DNA from 4 places in the Streptomyces sp. NPDC058741 genome. Region 4 is predicted to be linked to each of the others. Evidence: riboswitches for the same ligand, from Rfam matches in the RefSeq annotation. Region 4 holds a riboswitch; each other region holds the start of a gene.

Evidence for each region. Region 4 has a riboswitch for cyclic di-AMP ahead of ACFW6P_RS08205 (transglycosylase family protein). Riboswitches for the same ligand answer to the same signal wherever they lie in the genome.
Region 1: another riboswitch for cyclic di-AMP. It lies ahead of ACFW6P_RS17135 (M23 family metallopeptidase); the one in region 4 lies ahead of ACFW6P_RS08205 (transglycosylase family protein).
Region 2: another riboswitch for cyclic di-AMP. It lies ahead of ACFW6P_RS12935 (C40 family peptidase); the one in region 4 lies ahead of ACFW6P_RS08205 (transglycosylase family protein).
Region 3: another riboswitch for cyclic di-AMP. It lies ahead of ACFW6P_RS18760 (transglycosylase SLT domain-containing protein); the one in region 4 lies ahead of ACFW6P_RS08205 (transglycosylase family protein).

What each region holds. Positions count from the first base shown of each region.
Region 1 is NZ_JBHYQH010000018.1:110,540-113,724, forward strand. Features, by position in the region: gene ACFW6P_RS17130 (M16 family metallopeptidase) at 1-965, shown strand, start outside; cyclic di-AMP (ydaO/yuaA leader) riboswitch at 1,156-1,321, shown strand; gene ACFW6P_RS17135 (M23 family metallopeptidase) at 1,334-2,122, shown strand; gene ACFW6P_RS17140 (GntR family transcriptional regulator) at 2,311-3,027, shown strand; gene ACFW6P_RS17145 (HPr family phosphocarrier protein) at 3,172-3,185, opposite strand, start outside.
Region 2 is NZ_JBHYQH010000012.1:97,071-100,255, reverse strand. Features, by position in the region: gene ACFW6P_RS12945 (ATP-dependent Clp protease proteolytic subunit) at 1-614, shown strand, start outside; gene ACFW6P_RS12940 (hypothetical protein) at 622-930, shown strand; cyclic di-AMP (ydaO/yuaA leader) riboswitch at 1,308-1,480, shown strand; gene ACFW6P_RS12935 (C40 family peptidase) at 1,483-1,956, shown strand; gene ACFW6P_RS12930 (ATP-binding protein) at 2,311-2,769, opposite strand; gene ACFW6P_RS12925 (helix-turn-helix domain-containing protein) at 2,983-3,185, shown strand, end outside.
Region 3 is NZ_JBHYQH010000021.1:57,930-61,114, reverse strand. Features, by position in the region: gene ACFW6P_RS18765 (HAD family hydrolase) at 1-641, shown strand, start outside; gene ACFW6P_RS18760 (transglycosylase SLT domain-containing protein) at 605-1,375, opposite strand; cyclic di-AMP (ydaO/yuaA leader) riboswitch at 1,379-1,549, opposite strand; gene ACFW6P_RS18755 (polyprenyl synthetase family protein) at 2,059-3,072, shown strand.
Region 4 is NZ_JBHYQH010000007.1:87,927-91,111, reverse strand. Features, by position in the region: gene ACFW6P_RS08210 (transglycosylase family protein) at 1-740, shown strand, start outside; cyclic di-AMP (ydaO/yuaA leader) riboswitch at 939-1,105, shown strand; gene ACFW6P_RS08205 (transglycosylase family protein) at 1,110-1,817, shown strand; gene eno (phosphopyruvate hydratase) at 2,071-3,185, shown strand, end outside.

The DNA of each region.
Region 1 (3,185 bases), on a different contig from region 4:
GGCTGGTCCGCAACCGCCTCGACGAGATCCCGCACGAGCTGGCCAACCCCTCGCGCCGCGCCGCCAAGGAGCTCTCCAAGGAGCTGTTCCCGGCGGACTCGCGCATGTCGCGGCCCCGGCAGGGCACCGAGGAGACGGTCGCCGCGATCGACTCCGCGGCCGTACGCGGCTTCTACGAGAAGCACGTCCGCCCCGCCACCGCCACCGCGGTGGTCGTCGGCGACCTGACCGGCATCGACCTCGACGCTCTGCTGGGCGACACGCTCGGCGCCTGGACCGGGTCGCAGGCCGAGCCGCGGCCGGTGCCGCCGGTGACCGCCGACGACAGGGGGCGGGTCGTCATCGTGGACCGCCCGGGCGCCGTGCAGACGCAGCTGCTGATCGGCCGCATCGGCCCGGACCGGCATGACCGCGTCTGGCCCGCGCAGGTGCTCGGCACGTACTGCCTCGGCGGCACCCTCACCTCCCGGCTGGACCGCGTCCTGCGCGAGGAGAAGGGCTACACCTACGGCGTGCGCGCGTTCGCCCAGGTCCTGCGGTCCGCTCCGGACGGCACCGGTGCCTCGATGCTCGCCATCAGCGGCTCCGTGGACACGCCCAACACCGGCCCGGCCCTGCAGGACCTGTGGACGGTGCTGCGCACGCTCGCCGCGCAGGGCCTGACGGACGCCGAGCGGGACGTCGCCGTGCAGAACCTGGTCGGTGTCGCGCCGCTGAAGTACGAGACGGCGGCCGCCGTCGCGTCGACGCTGGCCGACCAGGTCGAGCAGCACCTGCCCGACGACTACCAGGCCACGCTGTACCGGCAGCTCGCCGCGACCGGCACCGTGGAGGCCACCGCGGCGGCCGTCAGCGCCTTCCCGGTGGACCGGCTGGTGACCGTCCTCGTCGGCGACGCGGCGCAGATCCAGGGGCCGGTCGACGCCCTCGGCATCGGCGAAGTCTCGGTCGTCGCCGCCGAGTAGGGGCACGCGCGCGGGAGCCCTGGTCGTCCTGGAAGGCACCAGGGCTCCTTTACGCCCGAATTGGTATGGAGGTTGCCCGTCTGCCCTGTGGGATGCGCTACAAAAGCGGGGTTCCGTTTGGGAATTGAAAGTGCCCCCGCTTAGCGTCATCCGGGCTGTTCGTCAGGCAGTGCGCCGCACCCGCGGCACCGGACAGTCATCGCCGAGTCCCCGTACGGCGCGAGCCAGGGGAGCCGGGGACCCATCAGCAGTCCCTGGGGTGAATCGGACGCCCGCGCGAGCCGCGAGGGGGTCCGTAGGAGACCTTCCTGCTCCGAACCCGTCAGCTAACCCGGTAGGCGAGAGGGAAGGAAAGGACCAGCCACCACATGGCGTTCACCCGCGCCGCCGGGAAGCACCGACGTCCCAGCCGGATGCAGCGTGGCACCGCCCGCGCGGCGGGCGTAGCGGCCCTCGCCACCACCGGTGTCATCGGCACCGTGGCCGCTCCGGCCGCCGTCGCCGCCGACCCCGCTCCCGAGCAGACCGGTCTCACTCCCGTCGTCACCATGGGCGACACCGTCGCCCAGCAGATCGGCGCCCAGGCCGTCGCCCAGAAGCAGGCGGCCGAGGAGGCCGCCGCCAGGCAGAGGGCCGAGGAGGCCGCCCGCGAGCAGGCCGCCGAGGCCGCCAAGAGGGCCAAGGAAGCGGCCGAGAAGGCCCGCGAGGCCAAGGAGCGCGCCGCCCGCGAGGCCGAGCGCAAGCGCCTCAACACCTTCGTCTCCCCGATCTCCGGCTCGTACGTCTCCACCGGCTACCAGACCAGCAGCGGCCTGTGGTCCTCCGGCAGCCACACCGGCGTCGACTTCCACGCCGCCACCGGCACCTCCGTCCACGCGGTCGGTACGGGCACGGTCGTCGAGGCCGGCTGGGGCGGCTCCTACGGCAACCAGATCGTGATCAAGATGAACGACGGCACGTACACCCAGTACGGCCACCTGTCGTCCATCGCCGTCTCCGTGGGCCAGAAGGTCACGCCCGGCCAGCAGATCGGCCTGTCCGGCGCCACCGGCAACGTGACCGGCCCGCACCTGCACTTCGAGGCCCGCACGAGCCCCGAGTACGGCTCGGACATGGACCCCGTCGCCTACCTCCGCTCGCACGGCGTGAACATCTGACGGATCCCGCTCCGCGTCCCCGGGCCCCGGCCGCACGAGCCGGGGCCTTTCGGGTTTTCGGCAGCCGGCCCCTGTCCGAAAAATATCCCTGATTTCCGGCCCGCCGTCGGAAATTCCCGCTCATTGCCATAGAGTCACGGAACACGTGTCACGCGTCGGCATTTCACGGGGATTGGCGGAGGTCGGTCATGCGTATTCCCGCGCACTCGGTCTGCACGGCCATCCGGGACGACATCGTCGCGGGTGTCCACGAACGCGGCAGCCGGCTCACCGAGGAACTCCTCGCCCGCCGCTACGGTGTCTCACGCGTCCCCGTCCGGGAGGCCCTGCGGACCCTGGAGGCCGAGGGTTTCGTGGTGACCCGGCGGCACGCGGGCGCGTGCGTCGCCGAGCCCACCGAGCAGGAGGCGGCCGACCTGCTGGAGATGCGCGTGCTGCTGGAGCCGCTCGGCGCCGCCCGGGCCGCCCAGCGCCGCACCGAGGCCCACCTGAAGGTCCTGCGCGGCCTGGTCCGGCTGGGCCAGGAGCGCGCCCGCCGGGGAGGCGGCGACGACCTGCGCTCTCTGGGCGGGTGGTTCCACGAGACGCTCGCGCAGGCCTCCGGCAGCCCCGCCCTCACCTCGGCGCTCACCCAGCTCCGCCACAAGATCGCGTGGATGTACGCCGTCGAGCCGCCGGCCAGTCCCGCGGAGTACTGGGGCGAGCACGGGGCGATCGTGGACGCTGTGGCGCGCGGGGACGGCGAGCGCGCGCGGGCGCTCACGGCGCTGCACGCCGAGCGCGCCACGGCCGCGCACCGTCTGCGCATCGGCTCCACCGGGCAGCACATCGGCTCCGCCGGGGAGCGCCCCGAGCGTGTGAGGAATGCGCAACATGGCGTAAACACGGGAAGCCCGCGGCATTAACATGCGAGCCGTATACAAAGAGCGGGATATTCGCGGGGGCTGTTTGCGCTGCCCGCGAACAGGAAATGCGGGGGGAATGCGAAGGGCTCGCCCGTGAATGCGGACGAGCCCTTCAGGGTGCGCCGGGTCAGGCGCGGGAAATACTCAGACGGTCTCGG
Region 2 (3,185 bases), on a different contig from region 4:
ACGTGCTGCCTGAGTTCACCGAACGCACCGGGTCCGGGCAACGGACGACGGACCCGTACTCCAAGCTTCTGGAGGAGCGGATCGTCTTCCTCGGGACGCCGGTCGACGAGACCTCGGCGAACGACGTGATGGCCCAGTTCATGCACCTGGAGCACCAGGCGCCGGACCGGGACATCTCGCTGTACATCAACTCTCCCGGCGGCGCGTTCCACGCGATGTCGGCGATCCACGACACCATGCGGTACGTCGCCTGCGACGTGGAGACGATCTGCCTCGGCCAGGCCGGCGCGGCCGCCTCGGTGCTGCTCGCGGCGGGCACACCCGGCAAGCGCTCCGTGCTGCCCGACGCGCGCCTGGTGATCCATCAGCCGGCGCTGCCCGAGCCGGTCCGCGGACAGGCCACCGATCTGGCGATCCAGGCCGACGAGTTGATGCGCATCCGGGCCCGTATGGAGGAACTGCTCGCCCGGTACACGGGCCGCAGCCGCGAGCAGGTCCGCGCGGACATCGAGCGGGACAAGGTCCTCACGGCCCAGGAGGCACTGGAGTACGGCCTGGCCGACAGGATCGTGCCGAACCGCAAGGCCACCATGGCCGTGCCGACCGGGGAGTGAGCCGCCGGTGCTGCCTCCCGAACTGCCCCCGCTGCCCGCCCTGACCGGCGCCGAGTCGGAGCTGATCGACCGTTACCTCGACGTCGTCGACCTGCTCGGTCGCATCAACCCCTCCCTGCCCGGCGACACCTACCGCGGACTGCGCGCCGCCCAGGCACTGGTCGGCAAGGCGACGGCACTGCGCGACGCGCTGGCCCTGATGCACCAGCGGGGCGAGACGGAACTGCACGCCGCCACGCTGGCGCGGGCGCTGCGCGTCCTGGACGGCGAGCGGCGCACGGCGCGGGTCACCCTGCCTACGGACTCCGTGAGTTGACACGGAGGCGACGGTCCGGACGCCCGGCCCGAGGACGGAGCGTCCGGAGCCGAGTCGAAACGGCCCGAAAGACGTACCCCTGTCCGGAGTAGACGGGGGTGCTTTTTTTGGCCCCTCACAGTTGCGCGACGCGCGTGCCCGAAGGGCGGAATGGGGCATTCCACCGCTGGTCCGGCGGCCGGCGGAGCGGTGCACCGTGGCTCGAACACAGACGCGGCCACCCGAACGGGCGAGTGGTGAGTAACAACACAAATAACCGGTTCCGTTGGGATATCAGGACAAGCATGAAGCAAGATCCCTGTCTGACGACAAGCCCCCGCCACAGCGGCGGGGCGGTCCGGGCGGACGCCGAGTCCTGCCGCCGCACGGACGACCGGTCGACGGAAGTGCATCGGCAGGAGTGGAGGACCCAAGCACGACGGGTCGCCGGGACGGTCACGCCATGACCGGATCCGAGCAGCCCTTGGGGTGAAGCCGCGTCAGCGGCCGGGCAACTTCGCCAGCCCGAATCCGACAGGTCATCCTTCACAGGCGGCTGACGAAGGGGTGCGCATGACTGCGCTGAATCGTGTTCCGTCGCTCATGGTCCGGGCCGGTACCGCCTCGGCCCTCACGATCGCCGCCGTGGGCGGCTCGATCGTGGCACCCGGCTTCTCGGCCGAGGCCTCGGCGGCCACCCATGGGACGAAGGCACTCAAGGTCGCGGCGTCCAAGAAGGGCTCGCCCTACCGGTACGGGGCCACCGGACCGTACCGGTTCGACTGCTCGGGGCTCACGCTCTACTCGTTCAGGAAGGCGGGCAAGAAGCTGCCGCGCACGGCCGCCCAGCAGTACAACAAGACGCGCCACATCTCCCCCAGGAACCGCAAGGCCGGGGACCTGGTGTTCTTCCACTCGGGCCGGAACGTGTACCACGTCGGCATCTACGCGGGTAAGAACAGGCTCTGGCACGCCCCGAAGACCGGGGACGTGGTGCGCCTGCAGAAGATCTGGACCAAGAGCGTCTGGTACGGACGCGTGAAATGAACCGCCCTGAGTGCGGCGGCGTCCTGACACGCCACCGCACTCCGGAGCGTGACACGGGTCCGCGCCGGCCGCTCCTGGTGCGGCGGGCGGGGCGGCGGGACGGGACGGGTGCGTCCGGCCTCCGGCACCCCTCCGGGGAACCGCCCGAGGACGGTGTCGGCCCGGCCCCCCTCCGGCACGCCTTCGAGGCAGCCGTCGGAGGAACCGGAAGGACCGGCACCACGCCGAGAAGCGCCCGCACAGCGCCGTCGGCGCCGCTGACGGCGGACGTGCCGGAGAGGAGCGTCAGGCCCGGGGGAGGACGGCCGCGCGCGGAAGGCCGGGACGCCGTACGCCGCCCCGGGCGACGCCGGATCACGGCTCCTGCCGGGCCGCTGTGCTGACCGGCCGGGCCGGGATCGTCCACGGGAGCTCGATCGAGATGGTCTTGCCGCCCTCTCGGGTGGGGCGGATACGGAGCTTGCCGCCGCACTCCGCGGTCAGCCAGCGGATGATGACGAGTCCGCGGCCGTTGTCCTGCTGGACGGCCGCCGGAAGCCGCCGGGGGAAGCGCGGATGACTGTCCGTGACGCCGATGCGCAGTTGTTCGTCGCGGTCGAGCAGGACGTCCACGGTGAAGGTGGGCGACTGGCCGAAGGTGTGCTGGACGGCGTTGGTCGCGAGTTCGGAGATGATGAGCCGGACGGTGTCGGACACTTCCGTGTCCGCCGGCAGCCCCCACTCCGCGAGCATGCCCACGACAAAGGCACGTGCCGCGGAGACCGAGGCGGGATCACTCGGCAGAGTGACGGATGCTTCCAGATGGTCTGCCATGGCGACGTCGCCCCTTTCCCACGGAACCGCAGTCCGACACGGAGCGGATGGTTCGAGTACGGTCCCGGACTGGTGCTTCGCCGCCAGAGTGCCACCAGGACCCTCCCGAAGGGCGGCGATCCACCAAGATATGCATATATCTGTCGCTCAAAGCGGTGAACTCTGCCACGCGAGACCGTATTTGAGTGGCTCGGAAGGAGTAAGGAGGAGCCCATGCAGCACGGTCCCGCGGTGCGCCGCCGGAAACTGGGCGCCGAACTGCGCGCGTTGCGCACCTCGGCGGGGCTCACCAGCGGTGAGGCGGCCCGGCTGGTGGGCTGGCACCAGTCCAAGGTCAGCCGGATCGAGACGGGCACGAGCGGGGTGAAACCGGCCGATGTGCGCTCACTGCTCGATGTCTACCGTGTGGCCGACTC
Region 3 (3,185 bases), on a different contig from region 4:
GGCAGGGCGCGCAGGTGTACGACGCCGGCGCGAACCGGCTGCTGTGGTCCGTCACGCTGGACCGGGAGCTGGCGGAGACCGCCCTCGGCAAGATCGAGGCCGAGGTGGGGGAGGTGTACGCGGCGGTCGACCAGGACGGGGTCGACGGGCTGACGCTGATCGAGCCGGGCTACCTCATGCCGCACCCGACGCTGCCCGCGGTACGGGTCGAGCGGCGCGAGGAGCTGTGGGCCGAGCCCATCAGCAAGGTGCTGCTGCGCCACCCCCGGCTGTCGGACGACGAACTGGCCGCGACGGCCCGCTCGGTGGTCGGGTCGCTGGCGACCGTGACGATGTCGGGGCCCGGCACGGTCGAGCTGCAGCCGTGCGGTGTCACGAAGGCGACGGGCCTGGCGCTGGCCGCGGAGCACCTGGGGCTGCGGCCGGCCGACACCGTCGCCTTCGGGGACATGCCCAACGACATCCCGATGTTCGACTGGGCCGCCCACGGCGTCGCGATGGCCAACGCTCATCCCGAACTCAAGGCCGTGGCCGACGAGATCACCCTGTCGAACGAGGACGACGGCGTCGCCGTCGTCCTCGAGCGACTGCTGGGCGGCGCGGATCAGTACGGGCCGTTGACGTTGTCGATCGAGCCGTAGCGGTCGGCCGCGTAGTTGCAGGCCGCGGTGATGTTGGCGACCGGGTCGTACGGGTCGAACGGGGTGCCCTCGACGTGGTAGGCGGCGAAGGTCGGGTCGATCACCTGCAGCAGGCCCTTGGACGGGGTGCCCTTGGCGGCGTTGGAGTCCCAGTTGTTGATCGCCTGCGGGTTGCCGGACGACTCGCGCATGATGTTGCGGTAGATGCCGTCGTAGGAGCCAGGGATGCCCTTCTGCGCCATGATGTCGAGCGCCTCGCGGATCCATCCGTCCAGGTTGTCCGCGTAGGTCTTGGCGGAGGCCTGGGTGGCCTGGGCGACGCCGCCGGCGGGCTTCGCGGCCGGCTTGGCCGGGGCGGACGACGGGGTCGCCTCCTTCGTGGCGGCGGGAGCCTTCGTCGTGTTGACCTTCAGCTTCAGACCCGGGTGGATCAGCTTCGGGTCCTCGCCGACGGCGGCGCGGTTGTCCTGGTACAGCTGCTTCCAGCCACCCGAGACGTCGTACTTGACCGCGATGCGGTAGAGCGAGTCGCCCTTGGCCACGGTGTGGATGAGCGACGTGGCCTGGGCGGCCTGCGGGACGGACCGCACGGGGGCGCTCTGGGGTTCGGCGGCGCTCGCGTGCGTCGCGCCGAGAAGCGGCAGGGCCAGGGCGACCCCGCCGGTTCCGACGGCGACGACGCCGCGGGTGAACGGGTTCGTGCGGGTATGACGGTGCTTACCTCGTCCGAGCATGGCGATGTTCCTCTCCGGCGCCTGCGAGGTGAGCTGTCGGGTTCGGGCCGGGAGGTGCCCGGCCGCGCACGGCACTGTCGTGCCGTGCGCGGCTTCACCCCGAGCCGTTCCGCTGTGCGGACCGGCGACTTACCTGGGTCCCCCGCTCCTGCCCTGCGTGAGTGATCGGTTCTGTGGGGTATCCGGGCGGTGGCAGGATTCGGCGTCCGCCGGACAGGGCCGGAACGTATGCGAGAGCACATGTCGGGAACAAGCCGTCGGCGTCACACATCCCGCTTGTCGACCTTGGTCGGGCGGTATGGGGTAGCTTGATCCTTTGCGGTCGCCAAGGCTCAACTGGCTTAGGGGTAAAGGGTCTGAGGGTCGGCGTCGAGGTCGGGCGGGGGAGAGGTGCAAGTGATTCAATTCACTGATCACGTTCCGGGGCGCAATGTTCAACAAAGGGAATTTGCTTCATTGTTGCGGCAAATCGCATATCACCCACCACGTCATGGAAAGTGGATAAATGTCTGTTCTTATGAGCTGATCGAAGGAATGGCGGTCTTGATCGGATACCACCCGGCCTGTAACCCCGGGCGCTGGCGGTGATCGAAACGTGACCGGATACGCTGACAGGAGTGGGGGCGGCGACCTATCGACAATCCGCGTCATCACCGGCAGACACAGCAGACAGGAGACCCCTCGTGACCGACGTCGGGCCGTTCGGGCTGAGCGTGCGGGACCAGGCTCTGGAAGCCGATGTCCAGGCCGGGCTGACGGCTGTCGAGGAAGGCTTGCTCGAGGCCACCAAGAGCGAGGTGCCCTTCATCACGGAGGCCGCCCAGCACCTGGTGCGGGCCGGCGGCAAGCGGTTCCGGCCGCTGCTCGTGATGCTCGCGGCCCAGTTCGGCGGTGACCGCCACGCACCCGGGATCGTGCCGTCGGCCGTCGTCGTGGAGCTGACCCACCTGGCCACGCTCTACCACGACGACGTGATGGACGAGGCCACCGTGCGCCGCGGGGTGGAGAGCGCCAACACGCGCTGGGGCAACTCCGTCGCGGTCCTCACCGGCGACTTCCTCTTCGCGCGCGCCTCGCACATCCTGGCCGACCTCGGCCCGGAGGCCGTGCGCGTGCAGGCCGAGGCCTTCGAGCGGCTGGTGACCGGGCAGATCCTGGAGACGGCCGGGCCCCAGGACGGCCGCGACCCCGTCGAGCACTACCTGGACGTGCTGGGCGGCAAGACCGGCTCGCTGGTCGCCGTGTCCTGCCGGTTCGGCGCGATGATGTCGGGCGCCGACGACACGGTCGTGGACGTGCTCACCCAGTACGGCGAGCGGCTCGGCGTCGCCTTCCAGCTCGCCGACGACGTCCTGGACATCGCATCCGACTCCCACGAGTCCGGCAAGACGCCCGGCACCGACCTGCGCGAGGGCATCCCCACGCTGCCGGTGCTGCGGCTGCGCGAGCGGGCGGCCCGGCTCGGCCTCGCGGAGGACCGCGCCCTGTGCGAGCTGCTGGACTCCGACCTCACCGACGACGCCCGGCACGCCGAGGCCCTGCGCCTGCTGCGCGCCCACCCGGCGCTGGAGCAGGCCCGGCGGGACACCGTCCGCTACGCCCAGGAGGCCCGTTCGGCGCTGGCGCCGCTGCCCGAGTGCGCCGCGAAGACGGCTCTGGTGGAACTGTCCGACGCCGTGGTGCACCGGGCCGGCTAGCCGCTGCCCCTCCCACGCCCCCCACCCGCGACCCCTACGGGTCGGGGGAGCTGCCGCCCTGTCGTGTCATACCGCAGCAGTACGCGGAGTTGAGTCCGGGGTCTGACGTATCT
Region 4 (3,185 bases):
CGGTGGCCGAGAGAATCCTCGCCGACCAGGGGGTCGGCGCGTGGCGCACCTGCGGACTGCTCTCCGGCCTCGAGCAGGGCAAGGGCTCCGGCGCCTCCGGTTCGCCCGAGTCGCCCGGTTCGCCCGAGTCGGACGAGTCGGACGAGTCCTCCCGTCCCACGGATTCACCCGGTCTGCTCGAATCCCCCGACGCGTCCCCGTCGTCGACGGCCTCGTCGTCCCCGTCGCCTGATCCGGAGTCGACTGCGACCGATAACGACGAAGAAAGCGACGAAACGCTCAAGTCCGACAAGTCCTCGGCCTCCGCCGACCCCGCGCGGCAGAGTGAGGACGGGAACTCCCCCCTGGCCGCCCCCGGCGAGATGCCCGATAACGCGCGGCAGGGCGAGGACTCCTCGGCGCTCACCGGCACCGGCTCCGGCCGTCACCGCGGCCCCGGCGCCGACGAGAACGCCGAGCCGGCCGACGGCCGGGCGGACGAGTCCGCGGGCCGGCACGCCTCGCGCGGTGACGACGCCTCCCGCGACGCGGCGGACGGCGCCTACACCGTCCGTTCCGGTGACAGTCTCTGGTCCATCGCCGACTCCCTTGACGTCAGCGGCGGATGGCGGGCGCTCTACGACGTGAACCGGGAGGCCGTCGGGGCCGACCCGAACCTCATCCGCCCCGGTCAGACGCTCACGACCAGGGGCGAAGCGGACGACGAGTGGTCGTTCGGGCACGGCGGAAACGAGGGCTGAAGTCACCCCGAAAAGGCGCGAGTTCACGTCATATTTCGCGGCTAATGTCCCGTTTGAGGGTCGTGAGAGATAGATCTCAGAAGGCCTGGTCGTCTTTGAATTTCCCCGGATCGCATGTCTACGGTCGTGACCGCTCGCCACCGTGAGCCCCGGTTGCCGCAACGCCGAATCCTGCCAGCGGCCGCACGGGAACAGTCGTCGCGTCAAGCGCCGTAGGCAGGAGCGGGGGACCCAAGGTAGGTGCCCGACCGGCTCGTTCCGCCGGAAGGGCTTGGGGTGAAGCCGCGTCCCGTCAGGGACGTGGCCGGGCAACTCAGCCGGCCCGAACCCGACAGCTCACCTCGCAGGCGTCGGTGAGGGGATCCATCCATGCTGTTTTCCAGCAAGGGCAAGCACCGCCGTCCGTCCAAGGCCGCCCGTGCCGTCGCCGTCGCCGGTGTCGCCTCCGCGGCCGTCGCCGGCCCGCTGATGGCGGCCGGCAGCGCCTCCGCCGCCACCGCCTCCGAGTGGGACGCCGTCGCCCAGTGCGAGTCGGGCGGCAACTGGTCCATCAACACCGGCAACGGCTACTACGGCGGTCTGCAGTTCTCCGCCTCCACCTGGGCCGGCTACGGCGGCACCAAGTACGCCTCCACCGCCGACCAGGCCACCAAGGCCCAGCAGATCGAGATCGCCGAGAAGGTCCTCGCGGGCCAGGGCAAGGGTGCCTGGCCGGTCTGCGGCAAGGGCCTGTCGAGTGCCGGCTACACCGGCGGCTCCGCCGACTCCGGCAGCTCCTCGCAGAGCCAGAGCCAGAACCAGAGCCAGAGCCGGCAGAGCACCGAGACCCGCGAGACCCGGCAGCCCGCCTCCCGCTCCGCCGAGCGTCCGGCCGCGAAGAAGACCGTCACCACCCCGACCGGCAAGAAGGTCAAGAAGGGCGACGGCGAGTACAAGGTCGTCAAGGGCGACACCCTGAGCTCCATCGCCGCGGAGGAGAAGGTCAAGGGCGGCTGGGAGAAGCTCTTCGAGCTGAACAAGGACATCGTTCAGGACGCCAACCTCATCTACCCGGGCCAGCAGCTGCACCTGAAGTGAGCAGCGGCCCGCCCAGGGCCCATGGTTCCCCCGCCCCGGTGCGTCGTCCCCCGTACGCACCGGGGCGGGGTTCTTTCGGCATCCTGCTTTGTTCCGTTCGGAAACAATTTTCTCTCGGTTCTGTCCACGAGGTGGGAGACCCGGTGGCCGAACGCCCCGAGCCGGTTAGGCTCATGTCGCGAGCCACCGCGGCCCGCGCCTCGCAGGGCCCGAGCGGCCCGCGTACCCGCGTCACATCGAGAAGGAGATGCTCGTGCCGTCCATCGACGTCGTCGTAGCCCGGGAAATCCTGGACTCCCGAGGCAACCCCACGGTCGAGGTCGAGGTCGGCCTCGACGACGGCAGCACGGGTCGTGCCGCCGTCCCGTCCGGCGCCTCGACGGGCGCCTTCGAGGCCATCGAGCTCCGCGACGGCGACTCGAACCGTTACCTCGGCAAGGGTGTGGAGAAGGCCGTCCTCGCGGTCATCGAGCAGATCGGCCCGGAGCTGGTCGGCTACGACGCCACCGAGCAGCGCCTGATCGACCAGGCCATGTTCGACCTGGACGCCACCGACAACAAGGGCTCCCTGGGCGCCAACGCCATCCTCGGCGTCTCGCTCGCCGTCGCCCACGCCGCCTCCGAGGCCAGCGACCTGCCGCTGTTCCGCTACCTGGGCGGCCCCAACGCGCACCTGCTGCCGGTGCCGATGATGAACATCCTGAACGGCGGCTCGCACGCCGACTCCAACGTGGACATCCAGGAGTTCATGATCGCCCCGATCGGCGCGGAGTCCTTCTCCGAGGCCCTGCGCTGGGGCGCCGAGGTCTACCACACGCTGAAGAAGGTCCTGAAGAGCAAGGGCCTGGCCACCGGCCTCGGCGACGAGGGCGGCTTCGCCCCGAACCTCGGCTCCAACCGCGAGGCCCTCGACCTCATCCTCGAGGCGATCAAGGAAGCCGGCTACACCCCCGGCGAGCAGATCGCCCTGGCGCTCGACGTGGCCGCCTCCGAGTTCTACGAGGACGGCGTCTACACCTTCGAGGGCAAGGAGCGCTCGGCGGCCGAGATGACCGAGTACTACGCGGAGCTCGTCGACGCGTACCCGCTCGTGTCCATCGAGGACCCGCTGTTCGAGGACGACTGGGACGGCTGGAAGACCATCACCGACAAGCTCGGCGACAAGGTCCAGCTCGTCGGCGACGACCTGTTCGTCACCAACCCCGAGCGCCTCGCCCGCGGCATCGAGGAGGGCGCGGCCAACGCGCTGCTCGTGAAGGTGAACCAGATCGGTTCGCTCACCGAGACCCTGGACGCCGTGGAGCTGGCCCAGCGCAACGGCTTCAAGTGCATGATGTCCCACCGCTCCGGCGAGACCGAGGACGTCAC